One region of the Rhizobium sp. ZW T2_16 genome, then DNA from elsewhere that is predicted to be linked to it. Evidence: predicted binding sites of a transcription regulator. Region 1 holds the regulator's gene; each other region holds the start of a gene.
What was found. The regulator LexA, encoded in region 1, represses DNA repair genes until DNA is damaged. The targets are predictions, from matches to a motif close to TGTTCNNNNTGTGTTCNG.
Positions count from the first base shown of each region.

Region 1 (7,652 bases):
GCCGGAGCGGCAATGGGCGAGCGCCTCGTCAGCCGCAGCCTTGACGGCGCGCACATCCATGCCATCCACCTGGATACCCGGAATGCCGAAGCCGACGCCGCGCATCGAATAGTTCGACTGTGCGGTTGCGCGCGCGGTCGAGGTGCCCATGGCATAACGGTTGTTCTCGACGATGTAGATGATCGGCAGTTTCCACAGAGCAGCCATATTGAAGCTCTCGTAGACCTGACCCTGGTTGGCAGCGCCATCGCCGAAATAGGCAACAGATACGCTGTCATTGTTGCGATAGGCATTGGCGAAGGCGAGACCGGTGCCGAGCGACACCTGCGCACCGACGATACCGTGACCGCCGTAGAAATGCTTCTCCTTGGAGAACATGTGCATCGAGCCGCCCTTGCCCTTGGACAAGCCACCGCGACGACCGGTAAGCTCGGCCATGACGCCACGCGGGCTCATGCCGCAAGCAAGCATGTGGCCGTGGTCGCGATAGGCGGTGATGACCTGATCGCCTTCCTGCTGCGCCATCTGCATGCCGACGACGACAGCTTCCTGGCCGATATAGAGATGGCAGAAACCGCCGATGAAGCCCATGCCATAGAGCTGGCCGGCCTTCTCTTCGAAGCGACGGATCAGCAGCATCTCTCGATACGCGTGCAGATCGTCGTCCTTGCCGAATTCCGGCGTATTCTTGCCGGTAAATTCCTTCGAGGCTGTTTTGCTGGCAGATTTTGCCGCTGGCTTGCGGCCGGATGCAGACGCGGATTTGGTTTGCGCCATCGATCCCTCCCTATGTGCTGCATTGAAAGAGCGGCATCGAGACGAGCACATGCACGCCGCAACCCACTCCGGTTTCTGCAGCTAACATAGGGAAGAAAGCGCGCCCCAGCAATGACATATTTGCATGGCTCTCATTCCGCATAAGCCACTGAAATAAATCACGAAAATCAAGTTAACCGAAATTAGGTTAACTCAGAAATAATTGTTAAATATGACTATTTCGTCCGAGCGGGATACATTTAATTGATAACGCGCAATTTCATCAAGCATGTCTTTATCGAGTGAGCCATCACTCATCAGATGGACCTGACGCTCCAATGCTTCGCGCTTGGAGGTGAGCGCCGCAAGCTCGCTGCTACGCGCGATGCGCTGCTTCTCGAACTCCTCGGTCGCGATAAGACCAAGATCACCGTGGATAGAATGATAGCCGAAATAGGAAAGAAACGCGACGGTGATTGCAGGCAGGATGAAACGGCCAAACTTTCTTTGTTTGTGATGTCTTGTCCACATGCCTGTTCTTAAACCTTGAGCTTACGCGGCGGGAGCGATTCATCGTCCCAGGATAGGATCTGAAAATCGCAGAACTTGCTTAAGCATTCGTTTCGTTTGCCGCGCTGCAGCGCAGATATGAAACAGCCCGCGTCGAGGACGCGGGCTTTTCGAATGTCATTCTGCCTTCAGGAGAGCGGCCTTCCGGCCGACCATTCCTTAGCCCTTCAGGATCGAGCGGCCTGCATAAACGGCCTGCGGGCCGAGCATTTCCTCGATACGGATCAGCTGATTGTACTTGGCCAGACGGTCCGAACGCGAAAGCGAACCGGTCTTGATCTGACCGCAATTGGTGGCAACGGCGAGATCGGCAATCGTCGAATCTTCCGTTTCACCCGAGCGGTGCGACATGACGGCGGTGTATGCAGCCTTGTGGGCAGTCTCGACGGCATCGAGCGTTTCCGTCAGCGAGCCGATCTGGTTGACCTTGACCAGGATGGAGTTGGCAACGCCCATCTTGATACCGTCGCGCAGGCGGGCGGAATTGGTGACGAACAGATCGTCGCCGACCAGCTGAACCTTGGAGCCGATCTTGTCGGTCAGGATCTTCCAGCCTTCCCAGTCGTCTTCGGCCATGCCGTCTTCGATCGAGATGATCGGATACTTGCCAGCAAGTTCGGCCAGGTATTCAGCCATGGCAGCCGATTCCAGCGTGCGGCCTTCACCTTCGAGAACGTAATTGCCATCCTTGAAGAATTCGGTCGAGGCGCAATCGAGGCCGAGGAATACGTCTTCACCCGGCTTGTAGCCGGCCTTTTCGATCGACTTGACGATGAAATCAAGGGCTTCCGGCGCACTCTTCAGACCCGGCGCAAAGCCGCCTTCGTCACCAACGTTGGTGTTATGACCCTGTGCGCCCAGTTCCTTCTTCAGGACGTGGAAGATTTCCGAACCAACCCGCACGGCATCCTTCAGCGTTTCGGCGCCGACCGGCATGATCATGAATTCCTGGAAATCGATCGGGTTGTCGGCATGTGCGCCGCCATTGATGATGTTCATCATCGGAACCGGCAGAACATGTGCGCCAGCGCCGCCGACATAACGGTAAAGCGGCAGGCCAGCCGATTCGGCGGCAGCCTTGGCAACGGCCAGCGACACGCCGAGAATGGCGTTTGCGCCGAGACGCGACTTGTTCGGCGTGCCGTCGAGCGCGATCATCGTCTTGTCGATATGGATCTGGCTTTCGGCATCGAAACCGCCGATGGCATCGAAGATTTCCGTATTGACCGCTTCAACGGCCTTCTCGACACCCTTGCCGCCAAAGCGCTTGCCGCCATCGCGCAATTCGACAGCTTCGTGGGCACCCGTCGATGCGCCCGACGGAACAGCGGCGCGGCCCATCGAGCCGTCTTCCAGATAGACGTCAACTTCGACGGTCGGGTTGCCACGGCTATCGAGGATCTCGCGAGCGATAATATCGGTAATAGCAGTCAAGGGTCTCTCCTCAGAGTTAAGTCCATGCAGTCATTGAAAATGTATCACGTTCAATGACACGCCAATTACAGTGTTGGCGCTTTCTGCGCTTTGACAACGCTCAAGCGCTTTTTTGAAGTTCAGGCAGCCTTGGCCACCGCATCGAAAGCCATCAGCTTTTCCAGAAGCCGAGGCATGTCTTTCAGATGCACCATGTTCGGACCATCCGACGGGGCGTTGTCCGGATCTTCATGGGTTTCGATGAATACACCGGCAATACCCACTGCGACGGCCGCACGCGCCAGCGTTTCAACGAATTCGCGCTGGCCACCGCTGGAGCCACCCTGCCCGCCCGGCTGCTGCACCGAGTGCGTGGCGTCAAAGATCACCGGCGATCCGAGCGAAGCCATGATCGGCAACGAACGCATGTCGGAGACGAGCGTGTTGTAACCGAAGGAGGCGCCGCGTTCGCACAGCATCACGTTAGGATTACCGCTCTCGGTAAATTTCGCCTGGACGTTCTTCATGTCCCAGGGGGCCAGGAACTGGCCTTTCTTGACGTTGATCGCCCGGCCGGTCTTGGCGGCTGCGACCAGAAGATCGGTCTGACGCGACAGAAAGGCCGGGATCTGCAGGATGTCGACGGTTGGCGCAACAAGCCCGCACTGCTCTTCCGTATGGATGTCGCTCAGGACCGGGAAGCCGAATTCCTTCTTCAGGTCGGCAAAAATCTCCATCGCATTTTCAAGTCCGATGCCGCGCTTGCCGGAGATCGACGTACGGTTGGCCTTGTCAAAGGAGGACTTGTAGACCAGCCCGATGCCGAGCTTGCCGCAGAGCTCGCTCATCGTGCCGGCGATCATGAAGGCATGATCACGGCTTTCCATCTGGCAAGGCCCCGCGATCAGCGAAAGCCGGCCTGCATTGGAGAATACGACCTTTTTGTCGCCTTCGCCGACCGAAACTTCTGAATTGGGGGAGACTGCCATTCTACTATTCCTCGAAGCCGAACAAAACGCCTTGGCCGGGCGACGGCGACACGAGAACGCGACCATCCCGGCGAATGAATGCGACGTCATTAGCAGCAAGGATGATCTCTGTCACGGCCAGATCAAGACTGCGAAAGATCACGGCCTCCCCTACCAACCCGGCTGCCACCCCTTCGATAGGAAGACCGAAGTCATGCGCAATTTGCTCGCGCCTGAGAACGCGCACGGCTCCCGTTTCAGCCTGGAACACCAGTCCACCTTCAACTTCGATACCCGGCGCTCGCAGCACATTGTCAAAAAAGGCAACCGAAGCATGCGGATCATCACTTGCCAAAATGACTTCCTTCAAACCGGCAACCGAATTGGCATGGATACGCAATTCAGCCATATCCTGAGGGAAAGATACCAGCCGCTGGCAGGAGAAAGTAAAGAAATCAGCCGCACCATCCATCGCGGCAAAAGCAAGCTGGAAACGAGCTTCGACCTCGTCACCGTCCGGAGACTTTACAGCTCTGCCGAATTCGAGGGGCTCACCGCCGGAAATTCCGGCCGCGACATAATGCCGATGATCGTTCGACGCGTCTTCACTGGAGACCACGATGGCCGACAAGCCTTCACGTCCGCGGCGACCGCGATAAGCCAGATCGCGCTCGACAAAGACATTGCCTTTCTTGGCATGAGCCCCCGCCTTGCGCCTGTCCGCAACAGCCAGTGGCTCCAGATAGGTACCGTCTTCAAAAAAAACACAGGCATTGGCCGTACCGAAGGGATGCACGCCGTCAGGCGCGACAGTGAAACCCAAAGACGACAGCCGCTCGCGTGCCTTGCCGAGATTTCCAACAGGCAAAACGAGATGATCGATATTCCTAGCAGTCACACATGTCCCCCAGACTTCTGATCCGCTAGGCGTAGATTGGGCAGACCGCCGGGGAGCGCAAGTAGATTCCGACTGAGAACGTCATTCGGCATCCAAGAAACTGATTATATTGTCACGAAAATTTAAGGACTTGCGGAACACATATGGAACATATAGTGTTCGTTCTGCATTTGTTTCAAATCTGAAGGTGCGCCTCACATGCTGACTCGCAAGCAACAGGAACTGCTTTTGTTCATTCACGAACGGATGAAGGAGTCGGGCGTACCTCCGTCTTTCGATGAAATGAAGGACGCTCTCGACCTTGCGTCGAAGTCGGGCATCCATCGGCTCATCACGGCACTTGAAGAGCGCGGTTTCATTCGCCGTCTCCCCAACAGAGCGCGCGCACTCGAGGTCATCAAGCTTCCCGAAGCCTATGTTCCCACGCTGCAGCCGAAACGCGGTTTTTCACCGAGCGTGATCGAGGGAAGCCTTGGCAAGAAGCCGGCGACGCCTGCTGCCCCGCCTGTCTCCGCCAATGACAGCGCGTCTGCAAGCGTGCCGGTCATGGGCCGCATCGCCGCCGGCGTACCGATCTCGGCAATTCAGAATAATACCCACGACATTTCCGTCCCCGTAGAGATGTTGGGATCCGGCGAGCATTATGCGCTTGAAGTCAAGGGCGACTCGATGATCGAGGCCGGAATTCTGGATGGCGACACCGTCATCATTCGCAACGGCAACACCGCCAATCCGGGCGATATCGTCGTTGCACTCGTGGATGATGAAGAGGCCACACTCAAGCGCTTCCGCCGCAAGGGTGGCTCGATTGCGCTGGAAGCGGCAAACCCGGCTTACGAGACACGAATTTTTCCACCGGATCGGGTCAAGGTCCAGGGCAGGCTCGTCGGCCTCATTCGCCGTTATCACTGACACCGGAATTGTTGCCAACATCAGTTGGCGCTTCTGATCGATAATCCGTTCCTGCTTGATCTGAGACAGCAAACTGCGCCTCAAGACGGCCACTCGATTTTGGTTTGGAAATCCATTCCGGCAGATACGGGTCATAGAGATTGCGTCGCCAGTCGTATTGGCGATGAATGGTCCATGGGCGAACCGTGCCAGCCATTGCTGTCGTGACACTCCATTTTCCGGCTGCCGCCGCCCCGGAAAGATCGATTTCAATTGACCCTGTCTTGCGCAGGCTGGCGCCGCTCAGCATCGGGGTACCAGACCGACAGGAATGGAAACGCGCACGCGGCGCGATAACAAGGCCGGCAACGTCGCAAGCCGCTCCGGCATAACGGCCATCATCAACAACAACGACCAAAACACCTTCCGGTGACATGAATGCGCACCAGGCCTTGAGCTGACATGAGAATCTGACACTCCCTGCCTCCTTCATCAGTCGCTGCGCTTCGATCAGAACGTGTTCCGGAAGTCTTTCACTGGAAGAACCCGGCATATTTTTTAGAATTTCACTTTCCAACATCTCCGGCATAGCCAGCACTGGAAGCTGTCGCGCATACATCCACTGCCCATAGACGAACTCGGAGGGACGTTTCCTGTTGGCGGCAGCACGTTCTGCATCTCGATAAGCAACGAGGTTCCCATCTTCAGCGATGAGAAGACTTGATTGGGCGTGTTGCACCCCCACCCAGAACAGGGCCGCAGCGGTAAACAGGAAAGGTAAGCCCGAATAGCGAAGCCGTGTCCTGAGGAGCGTCAGTAGCAGAAAACCGCAGACCCCAAGCGGCAAAAACCAGGGGTGCTGTTCTCCGACGACAATGTCCCCGCCCCATCCCGCTACATGCTTCGCGATCAAGATGACCCATTCGAGGCTCCAGGCCATGATCCCGATGAAGGGAGCATCGAGGCCGAAGGGCATCAACAACATCGCAGCAAGCCCGGCCGGCATCACCAGGAAGCTGATGATCGGCATGGCAGCCAGGTTCGCGGCAAGCCCATAGGTGGCGACGCGATGGAAATGCTCGACGGAAAACATCGTCGTCGCAAGACTACCAATCAGCGATGTCGCGATAATGCCGGCGATAAAGCGCCAGCCAACGGCAGCCAATGTCACCAGAGGATGACGGATGGGAAATCGCTCCCGCTCTTCCGTTTCAGGGCGTCGCGACCAGGCCGCATAACCGGCCACGAGCGCAACCGTGGCAGCAAACGACATCTGGAAACTTGGCCCCAGAATTTCCGAAGGCGTCCAGATGAGGATGATCAGCGCAGACAAGGCTACATTTCGCAAACTTATCGAGGGCCGGTCCAAAAGCACGGCAACAAGTATCACCGCCATCATGATATAGGCGCGCTGGGCGGATACACCGAAGCCCGATACCAGATAATAGGCCGTAACCATTGCAAGCGCCCCGCCGGCGGCAATCTTCTTGATTGGCAGGGCCTGTGCGAGGCCAGGGAAAAGAGCAAAGACGCTACGCAATCCCACGAAGAAAATCCCGGCGGCAAGCGCCATATTCAATCCGGAAATGGCAACGATGTGAGCGAGGCCGGAGACCCGTAGCGCCTCGACTGTATCTTCGGAAATTGCCCGTCTCTCATCGGTGACAATGGCGGCGGCGAAGGCACCGGCATCACCCGGCGCAATCTCGCGAATACGATTGCCGATCTGCCTGCGCAGATCGAAGAGCCAGCGTAAGGCGAGCTGTGGCCAGCCGGTCGCCACATCCGACCCTCCAGCCTGCTGCGGAGCGCTATAGAAATACCCCACCGCACCAATGCCATCGAAATATGCCGAGAAGGCAAAGTCGTGCAGACCGGGCAAGGCCGGCCCGGAAGGCGGTGACAGCCTTGCGCGTCCGGAAATAGCTGCCCCGTTGTCAAACGGCTGATGCTGCGCCCTTGCCAGCAGCGAAACCCGGACAGGCGGGCGCCGAAGAATGGGGTTTGCTGTCTGTCGCACAGCCACGATATAACGCAGTCGCCCGGGACCGGCAGCCTCACTACGCTCGACAACGCCCATGACATCCGTTGTTACCGGTGAATCGAGAATGACCGTCGATTGCCGCCACGCTTCGATCTCGGCCAGCGCCATGCCA
Region 1 is NZ_JBJDRG010000001.1:235,880-243,531, forward strand. It holds gene pdhA (pyruvate dehydrogenase (acetyl-transferring) E1 component subunit alpha) at 1-777, opposite strand, end outside; gene ACI3K0_RS01140 (septum formation initiator family protein) at 970-1,287, opposite strand; gene eno (phosphopyruvate hydratase) at 1,486-2,760, opposite strand; gene kdsA (3-deoxy-8-phosphooctulonate synthase) at 2,880-3,728, opposite strand; gene ACI3K0_RS01155 (VOC family protein) at 3,733-4,605, opposite strand; gene lexA (transcriptional repressor LexA) at 4,804-5,517, shown strand; gene ACI3K0_RS01165 (ComEC/Rec2 family competence protein) at 5,498-7,652, opposite strand, start outside.

Region 2 (7,652 bases), on a different contig from region 1:
CAAGCGCCGTCAGCGTTGCCGCATCCGGGTGCCCGAGGATGCCGAACACGCCGCATTCTTCATGCAGCGTATCGTCTTCCCACTCATTGGAGTGGTTGATGTCGAAGGATTGTGAAGCCGACTGGTCCATCGTGAGCCTGTGCCCTTGATCTTAAAATGGAAAGGCCGGCCGGGGAGTTTTCGTCCCCGGTGCCAGCCCGCTCTCTACCTGAATTCAAGTCATACCACAAATGGTGACGAATTGCGCTGCATCAAGCGCAACACAGCGTCAATTATTTGTAGCAGGTGCGTCGCCTACCGGCGGCAGTTCCTGGCCGGGCTGAACATCGGCCGGCGCTTCTTCCTTGCCGGTGATGCGCGCGCGGATCTGCGGCTCGATATCCTCGGGCAATACGGCTTCAAGACGGCCGACAAGCGTATCGAGGAAAGGCTTCGACTTGGCGTCCACCACCCAGGTCGGCTGCGCCTTGACTGGCACCAGCCAGTTCCAGAAGGCCGTTGCGATGACGAGTAGCAGGATGCCGCGGGCAGCCCCGAAGAGGAAGCCGAGCGTACGGTCCAGCGCGCCGATGCGGCTGTCGATGATGAAATCAGCAATCCGCGAGGTGATGAAGGAGATCACGATCAGCGCGATCAGAAAGATCACGCCTGCAGAGGCGGCAATCGCGATACGGTGATCGGACGTGTATTTTTCCGCATAAGGCACAGCCAGCGGATAAAGATAATAGGCGGCGGCAACCGAGCCGGCCCAGCTGGCGATCGACAGCACTTCGCGGGAAAAGCCGCGGACCATGGCAAGCACCGCAGAAAACAGGGTGACGCCGATGACAATACCGTCGAAGATCGTAATGGGCATGTAAACTCTACTCCAGAACCTGCCGTTCCACACCTGCCGGAGGAACCGGCATTTTCGCCCGGCATTCCAGCATTGGGCGCAGTGTCTTACATCAGCCAACTCATTAACGGAAGATCAATCATCTTCTCCGGCATTTTCATGGCCTTTCCCCAGTTTCTTGGCGGATCCGGCAATGCGGGCGACAAGATCGGGAAGGTCCTCGATCATCGTCCAGCGGGCGCTGCCGTTCTTCGGCAGTTCCGCCGAGGTGGCAGGCAGCATGGCGCCGGCAAAGCCGAGTTTTTCCGCTTCCTTCAGGCGCTGGGATGTCTGCGACACCGGGCGTACGGCGCCTGAAAGGCTGATTTCGCCGAAGAAAACACAATCGGCAGGCAAAGCCGCGCCGGCAAGCGAGGAGACGAGCGCCGATGCGATCGCCATGTCGGCTGCCGGTTCCGAAATGCGGTAGCCGCCTGCGACATTGAGATAGACATCGTGCTGGCCGAGCCTGACCCCGCAATGGGCTTCGAGCACGGCAAGGATCATTGCCAGACGCGAACTGTCCCAGCCGACCACGGCGCGGCGCGGCGTGCCGAGCGAAGTGGCTGCTACAAGCGCCTGTACCTCGACCAGAACCGGCCGTGTGCCTTCCATGCCGGCAAAGACGGCGGCACCCGGAGATTTGGCATTGCGCTCGCCGAGAAACAGTTCGGACGGGTTGGAAACATCGCGCAAGCCGTTATCGGACATTTCGAACACGCCGATTTCGTCGGTCGGCCCGAAACGGTTCTTGACCGTTCTGAGGATGCGATAGTGATGGCCGCGATCGCCCTCGAAATAAAGCACGGCATCGACCATGTGCTCGACGACGCGCGGACCGGCGATCTGGCCTTCCTTCGTCACATGCCCGACGAGAACCATGGCGGCACCCGTCTGCTTGGCAAAGCGGATCATTGCCTGCACGCCGGTGCGCACCTGGGTGACGGTGCCAGGGGCCGAATCTGCCGTATCGCTCCAGAGCGTCTGGATGGAATCGATGATCACCAAATCGGGGCGTTTGCCTTCGGAAATTGTGGCAAGGATGTCTTCCACATTGGTTTCCGCAGCAAGCAGCACGTCCGAATCCGCTGCACCGAGGCGCTGGGCGCGCAGGCGCACCTGGGCCACCGCCTCTTCGCCCGAGACATAGATGATCCGGTGGCCGCGGCGTGAAAGTGCTGCTGCCGCCTGCATCAGCAGCGTCGACTTGCCGATGCCGGGGTCGCCCCCAATCAGCACGGCGGAGCCGCGCACGAAACCGCCACCGGTGGCGCGGTCGAGTTCGGAGATGCCGGTGAAAATACGCGGTGCCTGTTCGGTTTCGCCCGACAGCGTGGTCAACGCAACGGCACGGCCCTTCTTCGGGGCCTTGCCGGGACCGCCGCCGATGCCGCCCATCGGGTCTTCCTCGACGATCGTGTTCCACTCGCCGCAGCCGTCGCACTTGCCGGCCCAGCGGCTATGCACCGTGCCGCAGTTCTGGCACACGAATTGGGTTTTGGTTTTTGCCATAGATTTGATCGCCGCCTTGAATATCTCGGATACCCGCAAGAACAAAAGCGGAACCAATGGCCTTTTAAGCGAAACTGGCGGGTGATGACAAGACGGCGGTGATATCAATCGTCCGGATAAATGTAGCGCCGTTCATAACGCAGCCCGAGCGCGGTCAGAAGTTCGTAACCGATCGTGCCGCCGGCGCGTGCGGTGTCGTCGAGTGCGATGTTCGGGCCGAACAGTTCGATATAGTCACCGGTGCGGATTTCGTTTTCGGGTACGTCGGTCACGTCGAAGATCGTCAGATCCATCGTGACCCGGCCGATCACGGGCACGCGCCTGTTGGCGATGAAGCCAAAAGCGCCGGGTGCGCCTCCAGCCCGAAGCGGTACGCCGGAACCTGACAGCGAACGCAGGTAGCCGTCGGCATAACCGGCCGACACAACGGCAAGCCTGCTGTTGCGCGACAGCTGATGGGTGGCGCCGTAGCTGACGGTCGAACCGGACGGCGCATCACGGATCTGGATGATGCGTGCCTCCGCCTTGGCCACGGGTTTAAGCGCCTTCATGCCGTTGACCGCCTCGCCGCCATAGGCGGCAATGCCGGGACGGGTGAGGTCGAAGTGATATTCCGGGCCGAGAAAGATGCCTGCGGAAGCAGACAGACTTGTCGGAACGCCTTCGAAAGCCGCAGCAACCCGTTGGAAAGACTCAAGCTGTGATCGGTTGAGCGGAGAGGCCGGCGAATCGCCGCTGTGAAGATGCGACATGACGAGAACGGGTGAGAAACTTGCCGGCCGCGAGACATCCTCGGCAAAGGCGATCGCTTCTTCCGCGGGAAGGCCGAGCCGGTTGAAGCCGGTATCGATATGTAGCGCACAAGGATGGTCGCCATGTTCGGCGGTGACCGACATCCAGAAGGCCAGCTGTTCCTCGGAGATGATCACCGGGACCAGATCGTTTTCGTAAAACATCCGTTCCTGGCCCGGCCATATGCCGGAAAGCACGTAGATGCGGGCATCCGGCGCGTAGGTGCGCAAGGTTACGCCTTCCTGCACCGCGGCAACGAAGAAATCCCGTGCGCCGGCTTCATAGAGCGCGGTACCGCAATCCTCAAGCCCGAGACCATAGGCATCCGCCTTGACGACTGCGGCGGTTGAAGCCTTTCCACAGCGGCGCGCCATTTCCTTCCAGTTGTCGACAAGTGCGCCGAGATCGACCGTCAATCTCACGGGCGCGATATCGAAATCATCCGGATAGGTTTCGTCGCTGTCAAAATCGGTCTGTTCTGTCATGGCGGTCTCAATTGAATATGCTTTTGAAAGGCGGAGTGGCCGATCCTAACCTTTTTGCCGGCTGGAAAAAGGCCGCGGGTGAAGAATAAGGTTCTCCGTACAGGCTTTTGACACCACAATAATAGTGCAGCAATCCTAGGGTCGGTGTCCGGCTGCGACAGCCGGACGGCTTCATATCCTGTGGACAGAAGCGTAGCTTAGATGCTGTATTCGAACAGCATCTGAAGGCGCTCCATGGCTGTACCCGGTTCCAGGCAGGAACTTCTTGCGGCGATCTCCACGACCTTCAACAGGCTTTGGGACGATCTTGCCAGCGTTCCGAAGGTCCGGGCGAGAGAGGCATCCATGCAGGGCCACATGGCAGGCTCGATGATGAGCCCGGCGGATCTCGTCGCATACCTCATCGGCTGGAACGAACTGGTGCTGAAATGGCTCGATCGGGATGACCGGGGTGAAGCGGTCGATTTTCCGGAGATGGGGTTCAAGTGGAACGAACTGGGGCCGCTTGCCCAAAAATTCTATGCAGACCATGACGCACTGGACTGGCCCGAGCGGTTGGAACGACTGAGGACGGTGAAAGAGCAACTGGTCTCGACAATCAGCAACCGGTCAGATGACGAGCTTTACGGCAAAGGCTGGTACGGCAAGTGGACCAAGGGGCGCATGATCCAGTTCAACACCGCGTCGCCCTATGCCAATGCAAGAGCGCGCATTCGCAAATGGCTGAAGGCCCAGGAGTGCGCGTAGCAACGCCGATGACCCATTCTTGCTGCATGCGACCCTATGACAGCGGTAGATTGGTGCGATTTCGGCTGCGGTTGTTTGCTGCCTCTGCGGGAAATTGCTACCCCATTCCCGCACATGGTGCGGCCGACATCCGTTGACCGCATGGGAACAAGGGCAGCATCTGTTGAACCCGACCGCCCCCGCGACTGTGAGCGGCGAGCTTTGCGAAACACCACTGTGGCCTCGCGCCATGGGAAGGTTCGACAAGGCATCGACCCGCGAGTCAGGAGACCGACCGTGTGTATCTTATCAATCAACGACCGTCGGGTGTGACGGACAGGAGCACATATGCATATCGAACCGGGCCTCGTAGACGGGGCCAAAATCATTCTGAGCTACGCCACTGCAGCAGGGGCGGGACTTTTCACGTTGAAGTTGGCGCGAGACACGATCCGGCAACAGGGTCTCGCATCATTGGCCGCGCGTACGGCCATCACCGCTGTAGCAGTCTTTTCCTTCTTCGAACTTCTGCCGCATTATGCGGTCGGCGTGTCCGAGGTGCATTTCATTCTCGGATCGACATTGTTCCTGCTGTTCGGCGCAGCACCGGCGGCAATCGGGCTGGCGCTTGGTCTGGCGATACAGGGACTGTTCTTTGCGCCGGCCGACCTGCCGCAGTTTGGAATGAACGTCACGACGCTGCTGGTGCCGTTGTTTGCGGTGAAAGCGCTGGCGGATCGTATCATTTCGCCAGGCACGGCCTATGTCGATCTCACCTATAGGCAGGCGCTCCAGCTATCGACCGCCTATCAGGCCGGTGTCGTCGCCTGGGTGGCTTTCTGGGCCTTTTATGGTGCCGGTTTCGCAAGCGAAAATCTTGTGGCGATCGGCACGTTCGGTATTGCCTATATGTCGATCGTGCTGATCGAGCCGCTGGCGGACCTGGCCGTACTTGCCATCGCCAAGACCCTGAATGCTCTGAACGGTTCAGGCTTCGTTACGCGACGGCTTTACAACGCGGCCTGAGTTAGCCCGCGACTCTCAGCCTCGCCGGTGTACTGCCGGCGAGGCTGTTCGATCACGGTTCTTCGTATTGCGTGAAGCTCGGCTCGGCGAGGTCCGCAAAGCGCGTGAATTCGGACTGGAAGGCGAGCTTGACCGTGCCAGTCGGTCCGTGACGCTGCTTGGCGATGATGACGTCGGCCGTACCCTTGACGCGCTCCATATGTGCTTCCCATTCCGGGTATTTCGGATCGGCCAAGTCGCGGGGCTCCATGTTCTTTACATAATATTCCTCACGGAACACGAAGAGCACGACGTCGGCATCCTGCTCGATCGAGCCTGATTCGCGAAGGTCGGAAAGCTGCGGGCGTTTGTCTTCACGGCTTTCGACACCGCGCGATAGCTGTGACAGCGCGATGATCGGCACGTTGAGTTCCTTGCCGAGCGCCTTCAGACCCGTGGTGATCTGGGTGATTTCCTGCACGCGGTTTTCACCCGACTTGCCCGAACCGGTCATCAGCTGGATATAGTCGACCACCAGGCAATCGAGGCCGCGCTGGCGCTTCAGGCGGCGGGCGCGCGCCGATAGCTGGGCGATCGAGATACCACCGGTCTGGTCGATAAACAGCGGCACCTTCTGCATCATTTGGCTACAGGCGACCAGCTTTTCGAAATCGGCCTCGGTAATGTCACCGCGACGGATCTTTGACGACGAAACTTCCGTCTGCTCGGAGATGATACGGGTGGCCAGCTGTTCGGACGACATTTCGAGCGAGTAAAAGCCGACGACGCCGCCATTCTTGGCCTTGAACGAGCCATCGGGGGCGATTTCCTGCTCGTAAGCCGCGGCGATGTTGTAGGCGATATTGGTGGCAAGCGAGGTCTTGCCCATACCGGGGCGTCCTGCGAGCACGATCAAGTCGGAGCGCTGCAAGCCGCCCATCTTGCCGTCGAGCGACATGATGCCGGTTGAGATACCAGAGAGCTGGCCGTCACGCTCGAAAGCCTGGCCCGCCATGTCGATGGCGATCGCAACAGCATCGTTGAACGACTGGAAGCCGCCGTCGTAACGGCCGGTTTCCGCCAGTTCGAAAAGGCGGCGTTCGGTATCCTCGATCTGGCTTTGCGGCGGCATGTCGAGCGGCGCATCATAGGCGATGTTGACGACATCTTCGCCAATGGTGATCAGCGCCCGGCGAAGCGCCAGGTCGTAGATCGCCCGACCGTAGTCTTCCGCATTGATGATAGAGACGGCATCGGCGGCAAGACGTGCGAGATACTGCGCAACAGTCAGGTCACCCACCTTGTCATCGGCCGGAAGAAAGGTCTTCAGCGTGATCGGGTTGGCAGTCTTGCCCATGCGGATGATGTCGCCGGCAACCTCGTAAATCTTGCGATGCAGCGGTTCGTAGAGATGCGGCGGCTTCAAGAAATCCGAGACGCGGTAATAGGCGTCGTTGTTGACCAGGATCGCGCCGAGCAGCGCCTGTTCCGCCTCGATATTGTTCGGCGCCTCGCGATAGTGCGGCGCTGCATCCTTGTTGCTGAGCGACCCCATGTTGCGCGGAACTTCGTTCATGATCTTCTACCCGTCCTGTCCGTTCAAGGCCTCGGTTCTAGTGATAACTGGACCGCACCGAAACCGTGCATTTTGCCTTCGGATGTTACCCACAGATATCCACAGCGGGCGTCATTTACGCGAAACAAAAAACGTAATGAAGCGACAAATCCGGTTGACTGTGCCTCATTCGGGCCGACGTCGCAGGAGTGGTGCGAACAGGCCGCGACTCACCGGAGCAAACGCTATCTTACCCGCAAAAAGAGACAAAAAAACGCCCGGCCTTCGTGAGGCCGGGCGCTGTCGCAGACGAATCTGCGAGAGGTCTATTATTCTTCGTCGCCGTCGCGGTCAGCTTCCGGATCGAAGAAGTCTTCCGGGCGCAGTGCGTCTTCGTCAACGCCGTAGATGGCGTCAGCGGAGGTGAGGCTTTCGCCCTGTGCCTGACGTTCTGCTTCTTCGGCCGAACGGGCAACGTTGACCGAGATCTGGATCTCGACTTCCGAATGCAGGTGGAGCGTTACTTCGTGCAGGCCGATTGCCTTGATCGGGTGGTTCAGGTCGACCTGGTTGCGGCCGACGTTAAAGCCTTCTGCAGCCAGTGCGTCCATCACGTCGCGAGCAGCAACAGAACCGTAGAGCTGACCGGTTTCGCCAGCCGAACGAACGATGACGAAGGTCTTGCCGGCGAGTGCGTCGGCAA
Region 2 is NZ_JBJDRG010000002.1:609,751-617,402, forward strand. It holds gene purF (amidophosphoribosyltransferase) at 1-130, opposite strand, end outside; gene ACI3K0_RS08570 (CvpA family protein) at 269-856, opposite strand; gene radA (DNA repair protein RadA) at 971-2,386, opposite strand; gene alr (alanine racemase) at 2,491-3,663, opposite strand; gene ACI3K0_RS08585 (ClbS/DfsB family four-helix bundle protein) at 3,898-4,410, shown strand; cobalamin riboswitch at 4,509-4,704, shown strand; gene ACI3K0_RS08590 (energy-coupling factor ABC transporter permease) at 4,738-5,415, shown strand; gene ACI3K0_RS08595 (replicative DNA helicase) at 5,468-6,970, opposite strand; gene rplI (50S ribosomal protein L9) at 7,279-7,652, opposite strand, start outside.
Region 2: radA (DNA repair protein RadA) is a predicted target of LexA. The motif match lies at 2,424-2,441, and genes of this name have one in related genera.

Region 3 (7,652 bases), on a different contig from region 1:
GTGGCGCCTGCGGCCCACGGTATTGCTGTGTCATCCTACGATGGCCGCTTCAACGACACACGCAGCGACGTCGCCTGGGACCAGCATATTATCCAAATAAAATGATCTTTACTCAGGTTGCAGCGACCCTAGATCACCCTCCATGGGTAAAATACTGACCTTTGCTTTCTTCATTGTCACCTGCGTTGCCATCGGTGCACTCAGCAGTTACGCCAACACACCGGGCGAGTGGTACCAGTCGCTTAACAAACCGTTCTTCAATCCACCCGACTGGGTTTTCGCACCGGTCTGGGCGGGTCTCTACGTGATGATCGGCGTTGCGCTGTCCACGACATGGTTCGATGAGAACAATACCGGCCGGCTGATCGTCTTCGCCATACAGGGTTTTCTCAACATCTTCTGGTCGCCAGCCTTTTTCGGCCTGCAGAGCCCGCTTCTCGGCCTCGTCATCATCGTACCGATGCTGGCCTTCATCCTGCTGTTCATCATGATGAGCTGGAGACCCAACCGGCAGGCCGCGTGGCTTTTCGTGCCTTACGCATTCTGGGTTGCATTTGCCGCAGTATTGAACCTTTCGATCGTTCTGTTGAATTGATAATAGTCATTTTGTCGCGCTTGCCGATCCGCCTGCAGCATGCCAGTTTCGCCGCGACACCAAGGGCAGACCATGAAGATTACCGATCCAGGCGACTTTCACGAACGCATACGGCGCAGTTTCGCCAAGCAGAACGCCATGGAGATGCTTGGCGCGGAACTGACGCGCATCCAGCAGGGCATGGTGGAGATCGAGCTTCCTTTCGATGAGAAGCTTACCCAGCAGCACGGTTTCCTGCATGGCGGGGTGATTTCCGCACCACTGGAGACTGCCTGTACCTATGCCGCCTATACGGTGATTGCGCCGGAAGTTTCGCTTCTGACGATCGAGTTCAAGGTCAACCTGCTTTCGCCCGGTCGCGGCGAGCGTTTCCTTTTCCGTGGCGAGGTCACCAAGCCCGGATCGACGATCATTGTGGCCGATGGCCGTGCCTATGCGATCGGCGACGGGCCGGCAAAACTGATCGCCTCCATGACCACGTCGATGATGGTCATCCGCGATCGTCAGGACGTGGTGGAATGAGTTTCGAACTGACACGGCTCGGCCGGCATGTGGTGCTATTCGTCATGGCCGTCGACGCCGAATATGGGCCGCACCTCAAGTCTCGCATCAAACCGCTGATGACCGGCGTCGGTCCGATCGAGGCCGCGATCGTGCTGTCGCACGCGCTGACGAAGCTGCAGGCGAAAAACGAAATGCCGGATCTGATCGTGTCGCTCGGTTCGGCCGGCTCCCGGACGCTGGAACAAACGGAAGTCTATCAGGCCTCCTCCGTTGCCTATCGCGACATGGACGCCTCGCCGCTCGGTTTCGAGAAAGGTTGCACACCCTTTCTCGACCATCCGGCGATCATGCCGCTGCCACTTCGCATTCCAGGCGTGCCCGAGGCTGCGCTTTCCACCGGCGGCAATATCGTCTCTGGCGCTGCCTACGATCTGATCGCTGCAGACATGGTGGACATGGAAACCTTCGCCATCATGCGCTGCTGCCAGTTGTTCGGTATTCCGCTGATCGGTTTGCGCGGGATTTCCGACGGGAAGGCGGAGCTGAAGCATGTCGATAACTGGACTGAATATCTGCATGTCATCGACGAGAAGCTGGCTGGCGTCATCGACAGACTAGGAAACGCCCTAGAAAGCGGCAATTTGGCTTTCTGAGCAGTTGCAAAAATCGGGGTTCTTCATTAAAGGCTCGCCATGACCCAGATAGCTCATCCCGACAGCATCCTCATCATCGATTTCGGCAGCCAGGTGACGCAGCTGATTGCGCGCCGCATCCGCGAAGCGGGTGTCTATTGCGAAATCCATCCCTTCCAGAACGCCGCCGAAGCTTTCGACAGGCTCTCCCCCAAGGGCGTGATCTTCTCCGGCGGCCCGGCTTCGGTTACCACCGAAGGCAGCCCGCGTGCACCGCAGGCGGTATTTGACAGCGGCGTGCCGATCCTCGGCATCTGCTACGGCCAGCAGACGCTCTGCACCCAGCTCGGCGGTGTCGTTGAAGGTGGCCATGCCGCCGAATTCGGCCGCGCCGATGTGGAAGTGAAAAAGGCCAGCCCGCTGTTCGACGGTTTCTGGGAACAGGGCGGTCGTTACCCGGTCTGGATGAGCCACGGCGACCGCGTGACGAAACTGCCGGAAGGTTTCGAGGTCATCGCGACCTCCGAGAACGCTCCGTTCGCCATCGCTGCCGACGAGAGCCGCCACTATTATACGACCATGTTCCACCCAGAAGTGGTACATACACCGGATGGCGCCAAGCTGCTTTCCAACTTCGTGCACAAGATCGTCGGCCTGAAGTCCGACTGGACCATGGCTGCCTACCGCGCCGAAATGATCCGCAAGATCAAGGATCAGGTTGGCAATGAGCGCGTCATCTGCGGCCTGTCCGGCGGCGTGGACTCGTCGGTCGCGGCGATCCTCATCCATGAGGCGATCGGCGACCAGCTGACCTGCATCTATGTCGATCACGGCCTAATGCGTCAGGGCGAGACCGAACAGGTCGTCGGCATGTTCCGCGACCATTACAACATCCCGCTCGTGGCTGTTGATGCATCCGACATGTTCCTGACCCAGCTTGCCGGCGAAAACGACCCGGAAGTGAAGCGCAAGACGATCGGCCGCCTGTTCATCGAAGTGTTCGAAGCGGAAGCAGCCAAGATCGCAGCCGATGGCAAGGGCGAACCGCGCTTCCTCGCGCAGGGCACGCTCTACCCGGACGTCATCGAAAGCGTTTCCTTCTCGGGCGGCCCTTCGGTGACGATCAAGAGCCACCACAATGTCGGCGGCCTGCCCGAGCGCATGAACATGCAGCTCGTCGAACCGCTGCGCGAACTGTTCAAGGACGAAGTCCGCGCCCTTGGCCGCGAACTCGGCCTGCCGGAGAGCTTCATCGGTCGCCACCCCTTCCCGGGTCCGGGCCTCGCCATCCGCTGCCCGGGCGGCGTGACCAAGGAGAAGCTCGACATCCTGCGCAAGGCAGATGCGATCTATCTCGACGAAATCCGCAAGGCCGGTCTCTACGACACGATCTGGCAGGCTTTTGCCGTACTGCTGCCGGTGCAGACCGTCGGTGTCATGGGCGACTATCGCACCTATGATTTCGTCTGCGCACTGCGCGCCGTCACCTCGGTCGACGGCATGACGGCGGATTTCTATCCCTACGACATGAACTTCCTCGGCCGCGCGGCAACCCGCATCATCAACGAGGTCCGCGGCATCAACCGCGTCGTCTACGACGTGACGAGCAAGCCGCCCGGCACGATCGAGTGGGAATAAGAGATTGAAATATTGTCGGCGCGCTATGAAGACATGGCGTGCCGATCATCTATCTTGCCTCGCGGTTTCCGAATGAAGGCGATAATTTCAGGCAGTTGGATGCCGAGACGAGCTTGGCTTGTCGCCAAATTCCCAAAAGAAAGACCGTTCAGGTAACGATCAGCTTCACGGTGTAGGGTTGCGCTTCAGCCGCATCTGTGGATCGATAGGGCAGACAAACAACCGAGCTCTCCCACGGTATCTTTCATCACCTTCGGATTTCCCCCCAAGCTCTGGATTTCACAATGCTCAAACGCCTCTATGACTGGACGATGGCGCTCAGTGCGCGCAAATCCGCGGAAGTCTGGCTTGCGGTCATCGCCTTTGTCGAAAGCTCGATCTTTCTCGTGCCGGCGGACGTGCTTTTCCTGCCCATGGCGCTGGCCCGGCCGGAGCGTGCATGGCGTTATGCGCTGATCGCGACGGTCTTCTCGGTTCTCGGCGGTATTGCGGGCTGGTGGATCGGTTCATTTGCCTTCGATGCCATTGCCATGCCGATCCTCGAATTCTGGGGCAAGCTCGATACTTTCAACGAGCTGAGGGCCGGCATCACTTTCGAGACGATCCTGCTGATGCTGGTGACCTCCGGTTTTGCGCATCTGCCGCCTATCAAGGTGGTGACGATCCTTTCCGGTGCGGTGCATGTAAACATCTGGCTATTCATCATGTCGGCGCTCGTCACGCGCGGAGCACGCTTCTTCCTCCTGGCTTGGCTGTTGCGCCGCTACGGCGAGGGCATTCGCCACTTCATCGAGAAGCGTCTTGGCAAGATTGCGATGATCGGTGCTTCTGTGCTGATCGTCGCCTTCACGGGGTACAAGCTTCTTCTGGCGCACTGAGCGTCGGCAAAAGTTCAAAAGAGGGATTGCTGTGCCGGCTCCGGCGGCGTGAAACGCACACCCTCAAGCTCGAGCATACGCTGTTTCGAGGTCGATCCACCAGGGGCTGAAAAACCGCCGAGCTTGCCGCCGGCGGCCAGTACCCGGTGGCAAGGTATGATCAGCGCCACCGGATTTTTCGCCATGGCCTGGCCAACATCACGCGCAGCCTCCGGCCCAAGGCCGAGTTCCTTGGCGATCGTGCCATAGGTGCTCGTATGACCCCAGCCGATGCGGCGGGCTGCGGCATAGATATTCCTGAAGACCTCATCCTGGCCTTCAAGATCGAGGCGGATCTCGGAGAAATCAATCCGCTCGCCAGCGAAATACCGTTTCACCAGCGCGATCGTCTCTCCAATCTCCACGGGCGGTGGCGATTTTTGACCGTCACCGATCCGGCGCAGGAGAAGGTTCTCGGTCGACAACTCGCTGCTTGTCGGTAGCTGAAAACGGGTGATACCGGCAACATTCCACGCAATGCCGCAGAAGCCGCCAGCGGTTTCGAAGATCGCATATCGATGTCCGGACATGAGCTCACTCCGTTCGTGTGATTTCCCCTGTCAGAATCCTATGTCATGAACAGGCAATCAACCCGTTTCTTGCACCAGAAGATTTGTGATCGCCTAGATCGCTTGCCTACGTTCTCTTTTTGTTCTTTATTGTCAATTGAATTCTCTTATACTGCGTCATCCGCATGATCCCGCGTTGATGAATAATGGGAGGTGCAGAGTTGCCATACCACCAGCCATGCCTGCCGCTGACAGGCAATGTTCCTGGGAAAAACCGATCCGGACAACCGCACTTCGCGCCTCGGTGGAGAAGTGAACTCTTTTTCGTACTGAAACCGCCGCCCTCCTTGGCCGAGGAGATATACAAGGCGGCTTGCGAGCATGCGCATGGTCGCACCAACCGCCAACGTCACCCGGCGCATTTGCTGCATGTGAGCCTGCTGTTGATGGACGAATTTGACAAGCCGCCCTACGATCTCATTCCCCGGATCGAAACTGCAATCGGATCGATCAGGGCATGCCCGCTTACAGTGACTTTGGACGCATGTGCTATCTACGGAGGCGGACGGCATCTGGCGCTGACAAGTGCGGCGAGGAATACCGATATTCAGGCATTCGTGCGGATGCTTCATGGCGCGCTCAGCCGGCATAACCTGCCACGCCAGGCATTTCGCACACCTTCACCTCACGTTACCATCATCTATGGCTACGGGCGCAAGGAGGTTCTGAATATTGGGAAATCATTTACATGGCAGGCGCGCGAATTTGCGCTTGTCTACAGCCACAAGGGCGAAACACGCCATGAGCCATTTGGATGCTGGCGTTTTAACGCCGACGCTCCACCATATGCCAGGCCGGCAAGCCAATTATCGCTTTTGGATGAACCAATCACCGGCGGCGACCGAAACCCCGCTCTCACAACAAAGGCCGCCATGCGAAATGACGGCCCGCGAGAAACGAGGTGATATTAGGCAATTAGCCGATGCGGTCGAAAGCCTTGGGATCGATACCGAGAATGGTCAGATCGCTATTCTTCGGACGACGATGGTTTTCAACGGCAGCCGAAGCAGAAACTGCAGCGCCGAAAATTGCGAAGGCGCGGCTGATACGGCTACCACGGTTTTTGTTCTGGGCGTACATGACATCAACTCCTTTTCTGTCGGCTAATATATGCGCCCAAGACTTCATCTTCACAACGCATACGCGCACAGATCAGCCATGCGAACTTGGCATGCCACTATTTGATCTGCCTCATTGGCTTGCATTCTGCGATGTGGTGTTGTTATCGCTTCGCTGACCAGTCCGGCATCGCGTGATGCGGGCAAAGGGGACAAAAGGACGGCGAAATGGCGATCACCATCTACGGCATCAAGAACTGCGACACGATGAAGAAGGCGCGGACATGGCTGGACCAGAAGGGTGTGAGCTATGCATTCCACGACTACAAGGCCTCGGGTATCGATCGCGACCATTTGCAAGCATGGGTCGATAAAGCCGGATGGGAAACGGTGCTGAACCGCGCCGGCACGACCTTCAAGAAACTCGGTGAGGCCGATCGCCAGAATATCGATCAGGCAAAGGCGATCGAGTTGATGCTGGCGCAGCCGTCGATGATCAAGCGGCCGGTGCTGGAAGCGGATGGAAAGCTGCTGATCGGCTTCAAGCCCGAGATTTACGAAAACGCTTTTCCGGGCGCCTGAGAATGTCGAAGACCACACGCGCAACCCAAACCCTCGACAAGCTGAAAATCGCCTATACGATCGTTTCCTACGACTATGATCCCAATGCCGACCGGATCGGATTGCAGGCGGCGGAGGCGATCGGGGAAGAGCCGAAACGCGTGTTGAAGACACTGATGGCCGAACTTGATGGCAAGCCTATCTGTGTCGTGGTGCCGTCCGATCATGAAGTGTCGATGAAAAAGCTCGCCTCGGCCTTTGGCGGAAAATCCGCCCATATGATGAAGCCGGCCGATGCGGAACGCTTGACGGGTTACCATGTCGGCGGCATCAGCCCGCTTGGCCAGAAGAAGCTCGTACCGACGGCGATCGAAATCACCGCACTGGACGAGCCCTACATCTTCATCAACGGTGGGCAGCGCGGGCTGCAGATACGCCTAGTGCCCGCCGATGCGAAAGAGGCGTTGAAGGCGATCGCCGCTCCGCTGATTGCCTGACGACCGCATGTCCAAGACTTCAATTTTGCCCCAAAGCTCTCTAAGTCTAGCCTCACACGAATAATCGAGAGGCTGAGCCATGACCATCGTCCCGAACATCCAGACATCCATCGATCCGATCAAGCTTGAGAAGCTTGGCGAAGTCGCAGTGAAGGTGGGGCTTGGGTTGGAAAAGGGGCAGGACCTCGTCATCACCGCGCCGATCGCCGCGCTGCCGCTAGTTCGGTTCATCACCAAACACGCCTATATGGCAGGTGCGGGCATCGTTTCGGCCTTCTATTCCGACGAGGAAACGACGCTGGCTCGTTATCAGCATGCACCTGATGCCAGCTTCGACAAGGCCTCCGGCTGGCTCTACGAGGGCATGGCCAAGGCTTATGAGAACGGTGCCGCGCGGCTTGCAATCGCCGGCGACAATCCGATGCTGCTTTCCGGGCAAGATCCGGCCAAAGTTGCCCGCGCCAACAAGGCCAATTCCATCGCCTACAAGCCGGCACTCGAAAAGATCGCCAATTTCGACATCAACTGGAACATCGTTTCCTATCCCAATCCCTCTTGGGCACGTCAGGTTTTTCCGGATCTGCCGGAAGATGCTGCCGTTGCCAAGCTGGCTGAAGCGATCTTCGCCGCCTCGCGCGTCAACGTCGCAGATCCGGTAGCAGCCTGGGCGGAGCATAATGC
Region 3 is NZ_JBJDRG010000003.1:329,738-337,389, forward strand. It holds gene ACI3K0_RS11520 (DUF1513 domain-containing protein) at 1-105, shown strand, start outside; gene ACI3K0_RS11525 (TspO/MBR family protein) at 143-595, shown strand; gene ACI3K0_RS11530 (PaaI family thioesterase) at 668-1,117, shown strand; gene ACI3K0_RS11535 (5'-methylthioadenosine/S-adenosylhomocysteine nucleosidase) at 1,114-1,752, shown strand; gene guaA (glutamine-hydrolyzing GMP synthase) at 1,792-3,369, shown strand; gene ACI3K0_RS11545 (YqaA family protein) at 3,654-4,247, shown strand; gene ACI3K0_RS11550 (methylated-DNA--[protein]-cysteine S-methyltransferase) at 4,262-4,816, opposite strand; gene ACI3K0_RS11555 (2'-5' RNA ligase family protein) at 5,143-5,760, shown strand; gene ACI3K0_RS11560 (hypothetical protein) at 5,771-5,935, opposite strand; gene ACI3K0_RS11565 (ArsC family reductase) at 6,142-6,495, shown strand; gene ybaK (Cys-tRNA(Pro) deacylase) at 6,498-6,971, shown strand; gene ACI3K0_RS11575 (aminopeptidase) at 7,051-7,652, shown strand, end outside.
Region 3: ACI3K0_RS11555 (2'-5' RNA ligase family protein) is a predicted target of LexA. The motif match lies at 4,926-4,943, and genes of this name have one in related genera.

Region 4 (7,652 bases), on a different contig from region 1:
CCTGATTTCTGTCAATCTGAGAGCATCGCGTTACGGTTGTTTTGGCAAAGGAGGAAAGGCCAAAACAGTTACTAGGGCGCGTGGTTTCACCTTGTGGGAGGACGACAATGGCAAATGTCGCAACGGCGGCTGATAGCAGAACAAAGCCGATGACGCCCGAAGAGAGGAAGGTGATCATCGCCTCCTCGCTCGGTACTGTGTTCGAGTGGTACGATTTCTATCTTTACGGAACGCTGGCTGCGATTATCGGCAAGCAGTTCTTCTCGCAATTCCCACCGGCGACGCAGGCGATTTTCGCACTCCTGACATTTGCCGCAGGCTTCCTGGTCCGGCCGTTCGGCGCCCTGGTCTTCGGTCGCCTCGGTGACCTGGTTGGCCGAAAATACACATTTCTTCTCACCATCCTGATCATGGGCCTATCGACCTTCGCTGTCGGTCTTCTGCCGAGCTATGACCAGATCGGTGTCATTGCCCCCATCATTCTTGTGCTGCTTCGCATGGCTCAAGGCCTGGCGCTGGGTGGCGAATATGGCGGTGCGGTGGTCTATGTTGCCGAGCATTCGCCGCGCAACAGGCGCGGTTTCTACACTGCCTGGATCCAGACCACGGCCACATTGGGCCTGCTTCTGTCACTGTTCGTGATCGTGACCTTGCGCATGAATCTCGGTGAGGAGGCATTCCAGACGACGCAGCCGATCTTGTTCGGCCTTCAGGGCGGATGGCGCATTCCCTTCCTCCTGTCGATCATCCTGCTGATCATCTCGATCTACATTCGTCTGCAGATGCATGAATCACCGCTCTTCAAAAAGATGAAGGAAGAAGGAACCCAGTCGAAGGCGCCGCTTTCTGAAGCTTTCGGCACCTGGAACAACGGCAAGATCGTGCTAATCGCGCTGTTCGGCCTCGTGATCGGTCAGGCGGTCGTCTGGTATACGGGGCAGTTCTATGCCCTGTTCTTCCTGCAGACCGTGCTGAAGGTCGATCTTCTCACTGCCAACGTGCTGATCGCCTGGGCGCTGATCATCGCTACCCCCTTCTTCCTGGTGTTCGGTTCGCTCTCTGACCGGATCGGACGCAAACCGGTGATCCTGGCGGGCTGCATCCTTGCGGCAGCGACTTACTTTCCGCTGTTCAGTGCGCTAACAACGGCTGCCAATCCGACCTATGCCAACGCTATCGAGACAGTGAAGGCAGAGGTATCGGCTGATCCCGCTACTTGCGGCTCGCTGTTCGACCCGGTCGGGATTCGCACCTTCACGACACCTTGCGACGTGATGCGCCGAACCATGTCGCAGCAGGCCTTCCGCTATACGCAGGTGAGCGCACCTGCCGGTTCGCCGGCCCAGCTCATCATCAACGGCGGTACCCCGATCGTCTTCGCGGATGCTCCGGCTTTCAGTGCAGCGCTCGGTCCTGCCATGGTGGCGGCCGGCTATCCGGCAGCCAATGACCCGGCAAAGGTCAAGGTCGACGGGTTCTTCGCTGCGCTTGCCAACGGTCAGTCGCTGAAAATCATCGCAATCCTGACGGTCATGGTCATCTACGTGACCATCGTCTACGGCCCGATCGCTGCTGCACTTGTCGAGTTCTTCCCGACCCGCATCCGCTATACGGCGATGTCGCTGCCTTACCACATTGGTAACGGCTGGTTCGGTGGCCTGCTGCCGGCCACCTCCTTTGCGATCGTCGCCTCTACCGGCGATATCTTCGCAGGTCTTTGGTATCCGGTTATCTTCGCGCTCTTGACGGTCGTTATCGGCGTCCTGTTCGTCCGCGAGAAACGGGACGTCGATCTCGCGAATTGAGGCCACCAGACAGAAAAAAGGCCCGGCACGATGTGCCGGGCCCTTTCCAGTTGTATTTCGCCCGTTCAGGCAGAAAGAGCCTGGAATTCCTTGAGAATGGCATCGCCCATCTCGGTCGTGCCGACCTGGCGGCAACCTTCCCCCATGATGTCTCCGGTGCGGATGCCCTTGTCGAGAACCGTGGCGATCGCCTTTTCGAGATGATCGGCTTCCGCAATCATGTTGAACGAATAACGCAGGCACATGGCGAAGGAGGCGATCATCGCGATCGGGTTCGCAATTCCCTTTCCGGCGATGTCCGGTGCCGAACCGTGCACGGGTTCATACATGGCCTTGCGCTGGCCGGTCTTGGCATCTGCTGCACCAAGCGAGGCGGAAGGCAGCATGCCGAGCGAACCGGTCAGCATGGCGGCCACATCCGACAGCATGTCGCCGAAGAGATTGTCGGTGACGATGACGTCAAACTGTTTTGGCGCGCGCACGAGCTGCATGCCGCCGGCATCGGCCAGCATATGCTCCAGCTTGACGTCCGAATAGGAGCGCTTGTGGGTTTCGGTCACGACCTGGTTCCACAGAACGCCGGACTTCATGACATTGCGCTTTTCCATCGAGCAAACGGTATTCTTGCGCGTGCGGGCAAGCTCGAAGGCAACACCGGCGATACGTTCGATCTCGTAAGTGTCGTAAATCTGGGTGTCGATACCGCGTTTCTGGCCGTTGCCGAGATCGATGATTTCTTTCGGCTCACCGAAATAAACGCCGCCGGTCAGCTCGCGAACGATGAGGATGTCGAGGCCTTCGACGAGTTCCGGTTTCAGCGACGAAGCGGAGGCCAGTGCCGGGTAGCAGATTGCCGGGCGCAAGTTGGCGAAAAGCTCCATATCCTTGCGCAGACGCAGGAGGCCGGCTTCGGGGCGAACCTCATAGGGAACCGTATCCCATTTCGGGCCGCCGACGGCACCGAACAGAACGGCATCCGCCGCCATTGCCTTGGCCATGTCCTCTTCGGAAATAGCAACACCGTGTGCATCATAGGCGCTACCGCCAACAAGGCCTTCGTCGAGCGAGAAATCGGCCTTCATTGCATCGTTCATGTAGGCGATGATCTTGCGCACTTCGCCCATGGCTTCAGGGCCGATACCGTCACCGGGAAGAAGGAAGAGGTTCTTTGCCATTCGTCTGCTGTCCTTGCAGGTTCTGCAGGCTCACAATCCCTCACGCAGCATTGCTGCGCCTGGAACCCCCCTTATCCGAGCCTGCCGCAGGACAAGGGGCCTTATCCATTAGAGCCAAGGACGATCGTTGCGGTTCTTCGTCTCGAAGCTCGCGATTGCAGCATCGCTTTTCAGCGTCGAGGCAATGTCATCCAGTCCTTCGAGAAGGATCTGGCGACGACCGGCGTCGATATCGAAATGAAGACGGCCACCATCCGGGCCGGTGATTTCCTGGGCTTCGAGATCGACCGTCAGGATGGCATTCGAGCCACGCTCTGCGTCATCCATCAGCTTTTCCAGATCTTCGGGGCTGACGACGATCGGCAGGATGCCGTTCTTGAAACAGTTATTATAGAAAATATCGGCGAAGCTGGTGGAAATCACGCAGCGGATGCCGAAATCCAGCAATGCCCAGGGAGCGTGTTCGCGGGACGAACCACAGCCGAAATTGTCGCCGGCAACGATGATTTTGGCATCGCGATAAGCCGGTTTATTCAATACGAAATCAGGGTTCTCGGAACCATCCTCGCGATAACGAGCCTCGGCGAACAGGCCCTTTCCAAGACCAGTGCGCTTGATCGTCTTTAGATAGTCCTTCGGAATGATCATGTCGGTGTCGACATTGACAACCGGAAGGGGGGCGGCAACGCCCGTCAGCTTTTCGAATTTTTCCATGATCGGCCTCCACGAAGACTTTATAGCGCTGCCATAAAGTATTTTCAGGAGAATTTGAAGTCCGATTCAGTACCAATCGGTACGCCGTTCGGCGGCGCCCCATGACCGGCTGATTTAAGGACTTACATGTCGATGATGGTACCGCGACCGTCGTTCCAGACGCGCATCTCACTCTGCCTGCTCTTGGCACGAACCGGCACAGGTTTCAGTTTGTTCGAGAGCATCTTTCCTATGGAAAGAATGGCAAGCGTTCCCATGAATGCAATCGTCAGCGATGCAGTCAAAAGAGCTGCTGCAGCGAGGAGGGCAATTGCCGTGACGATAACGAAAAAGGACCGAATGTTTTGCATGTCCAAACCTTTCTTCGTGTGAAAATGTGGGCCTTGTCATCCCGGCTTGCAAGAGGCTCATGCGGGTTTGATTGCCGGGATCGCAAAATATTGGCAAAAGAAGGCGATGGAGTTCTTGAAAAATCATATTGCGCCGGTTCGTCGTTCGCTTCTCAGCGTTCCTGCCGACAATAAGCGTGCCTTGGAAAAAGCGCCGGGCCTTGATTGCGATGGCGTGATCTACGACCTCGAAGATTCCGTTGCGCCCGAGAAAAAGGCGGAAGCACGCGACAATCTCGCGAATGCTTTCTCGCAACAATGCCAGTCGCAACAGGAACGGATCGTCCGCATCAATCCGCTCGAAAGCGGGTTCGGGGAGGATGATCTGAAACTGGTTGCGCAGATCCTGCCGGATGCGGTTGCTCTTCCCAAGGTCGAACATACCGACGAAATCGCTGCGGTGGGCGATATGCTTACCCGGTTTGCTCCGGCGAGATCGATCGCTTTGTGGGCGATGATCGAGACCCCGAAAGGTGTTCTGAATGCCGCGTCGATTGCGGTGGCCGAGAACGGCCCGAAATGTCTTGTGGTCGGCTCGAATGACCTGCGTAAGGAGACCGGGGTTCTGCCTCAGCCGGGGCGGGCTTATCTCGTGCCATGGCTGATGCAGATCGTGCTTGCCGGCCGTGCCTATGGCGTCGATGTGATCGACAGCGTGTTCAACGATTTCAGGGACGATGCCGGTTTTGCCACCGAATGTGCGCAGGGCAGGGCAATGGGCTTTTCAGGAAAAATGCTCATTCACCCGGCGCAGATCGACATTGCCAACCGGCATTTCGGGCCGGATCCGCAGGCCATCGCCCAAGCGGAGGCGATCGTTTCGGCTTTCGAAAGGCCGGAGGCGCAAGGCCTCAACGTTATCAACCTTGATGGAAAAATGATCGAGCGCCTTCACTTCGAGGAGGCTAAGACACTTCTGGCGCAGGCCGCCATGATTTTTGCAAGAAAGAAGTCCCAATGAAACTTTATCGACTGCTGACCGCTCCGGACGATGCCTCATTCTGCCACAAGGTAACGGCTGCCCTGAACAAGGGATGGGAACTTTACGGTTCGCCGACCTATGCCTTCAACGCTGCAACGGGGATCATGCAGTGCGGTCAGGCGGTGACGAAGACCGTAGAGGGCAAGGATTATCATCCGGATATAAAGCTCGGCGAACAATAGGATGCCGCGGGTCAGCGCTGGGTGGCATTCTCGGCGCTGGCCTCGATCCGCTCCATGTCTTCGTCGCTCAGACCGAAGTGGTGGCCGATTTCATGGATCAGCACATGGGTGATGATATCACCCAGGGTTTCCTCGTTTTCAGCCCAGTAGTCCAGGATCGGGCGGCGGTAGAGCCGGATCCGGTTTGGAAGCTCTCCCGTTTCCACGGTAAACCGTTCGGAAATTCCACGCCCTTCGAAAAGGCCAAGCAAATCGAACGGCGTTTCCAGCGCCATGTCCTCGAAAACGTCATCGTCCGGGAAATCTTCGATCTCAATGGTGAGATTGGTGGTGAGGGCCCTGAATTCTTCCGGAAGATGACCATAGGCATCGATCGCAAGCGACTCGAACGTGCTTATCGTTGGCGCATGGCGATCCTGCCAGTCGTCTGTTTGGTCAATGCGAGCCATTGGTTCTCCCTTTGTGAGAGACATATAAGGCCGATGATCCTTTTTTTCGAGATAAGAATCATCGCTATAGCAAATGAGGAAAAGATTCCTGTCCGGTGATGATTGACTCTCCTGCCGGGCTCTGGAATCTATAAGAACATAAAGTGAACATTTAAGATGGAGAGCTGACGCCATGGCCCATACAGCCGCGGCGCAGGAGAAGTTATTTGCCCTGCGCGAACAGATCGCCAGATTGGAAGGCAGAAGCCTGCCGGCAATGGCGGCGGCGAAGATGGAGAATTTTGCCGCCCAATCGAGTGTTGAAGAGCGATTGTTCTTCGGGATCCCGGTTCTCGATGATGCGCTGAGCGGCGGTCTGCCGCTCGATTGCATTACCGAAATCCGTTCCGGATCATTCTCCGATGCCGGCGCGGCAACCGGTTTTTCCCTTTCGCTTGTCGGGCTGATGAAGGCGCGCAAAGCCCCTACAGGTCCGATGTTATGGATTGCCGACGGGTTTACCGCTGGCGAAATGGGTATTCCTTATGCCAGAGGCATCAAGCAGTTCGGCATCGATTCCCGGACGATATTTCATGCATCGCCTCGCAGGCTGGAGGATGCCCTGTGGCTTGCGGAAGGCGCGCTTGAAAGCAAGGCGTTTATAGCGACGATCCTTGAAGTTCATGCAAATCCCAAATCCTTTGGCTTGGCTGAAAGCCGAAGGCTCAGTCTCCGGGCAAAGGCGGCAGGGCGGCCGCTTTTCCTGTTGCGGCATGCAGGGGGCGAGGAGGCCAGCAGTGCTTCCGTGCGTCTTCTTGTCGAGCCGGCTCCGGCTCTGGAGCGACCCCTCTCGGATGGCAGCATGCTTAGCGGCAGCATCGGGCATCCAGTTTTCAACATCACCCTGGAGAAGAGCCGAAATCCGGCCCCTCTCAGCTTTCGTCTGGAGTGGAACCTTCATGACCGCCAATTTCAACTCGCCCGAAATCCAGGCAAATCTTCTTTCCACAAGTGGCCAGCGCATTCTGGCGCTTCACTTTCGGTATCTGCCGACCGACAGGATCGCCAGAAAGCTCTGGGGGATGTCGTGGCGTTCGAAAGAGCGTCCTGACCATCCTCCGATCATCTGTGCCGGCAGGCGCGATAACGCATTGCGGCTGGTTGCAATCGATGAAGTGGCGCGGACACGCAGCCTGAAGCGAGGGCAGGGGCTTGCCGAAGCGCGGGCCATGTATCCAGACATCGATGTCTTCGACGAGGATGAAAGAGCCGATTTTGCCCTTCTGGAAGCGATTGCCGATTGGTGCGATCGTTACACACCGCTTGTTGCCCTGGACGGAAAGGACGGGCTCTTCCTCGATATTACCGGCTGCACCCATCTTTTCGGAGGAGAGGATGCGATCCTTCGAGATATTCTTGCCCGGCTTTTTCAGATGGGTTTCGACGTGCGTGAATCGATTTCGAGCACGCCGGGCCTGTCCAGCGCGATCAGCCGGTTTGGGCACGGCGGAGTGATCGCAAGGGAGGGTATGGCGTCCGCGCTGGGCGCCTTGCCCGTGCACGCGCTTCGTCTCGATGAAAAAACGGTTGCTTCACTTTTGAAGCTTGGTCTGAAACGCGTTGCAAATCTTATGTCCATGCCAAGGGCGCCGCTTGCCCGCCGGTTTGGTGCGCAGTTGCTGATGCGGCTCGATCAGGCACTTGGAACGAACGAGGAAGCTATATCGCCACGACGCCCGGTGGCGCCGCTTTCCGCCGAGCGCCGGTTGGGTGAGCCGATCCAGACGGAGGAGGATATTCTCGGGATGACAGCCGAGATTGCATCCTCTCTCAAATTGCGCCTGGAAAATCGCGGTGCCGGCGGCAAGGTGTTCGAACTTGTTCTCTTCCGCGTCGACGGGCGCGTGTTTCGGATTTCGGCAGGCGCTTCGCGCCCGTTGAGAGATCCGAAGCGGATTTCCGGCCTGTTTTCAGAGC
Region 4 is NZ_JBJDRG010000008.1:96,407-104,058, forward strand. It holds gene ACI3K0_RS19430 (MFS transporter) at 108-1,805, shown strand; gene leuB (3-isopropylmalate dehydrogenase) at 1,871-2,980, opposite strand; gene leuD (3-isopropylmalate dehydratase small subunit) at 3,089-3,694, opposite strand; gene ACI3K0_RS19445 (hypothetical protein) at 3,817-4,044, opposite strand; gene ACI3K0_RS19450 (HpcH/HpaI aldolase/citrate lyase family protein) at 4,151-5,044, shown strand; gene ACI3K0_RS19455 (DUF1737 domain-containing protein) at 5,041-5,247, shown strand; gene ACI3K0_RS19460 (metallopeptidase family protein) at 5,259-5,696, opposite strand; gene ACI3K0_RS19465 (ImuA family protein) at 5,869-6,786, shown strand; gene ACI3K0_RS19470 (Y-family DNA polymerase) at 6,758-7,652, shown strand, end outside.
Region 4: ACI3K0_RS19465 (ImuA family protein) is a predicted target of LexA. The motif match lies at 5,829-5,846, and genes of this name have one in related genera.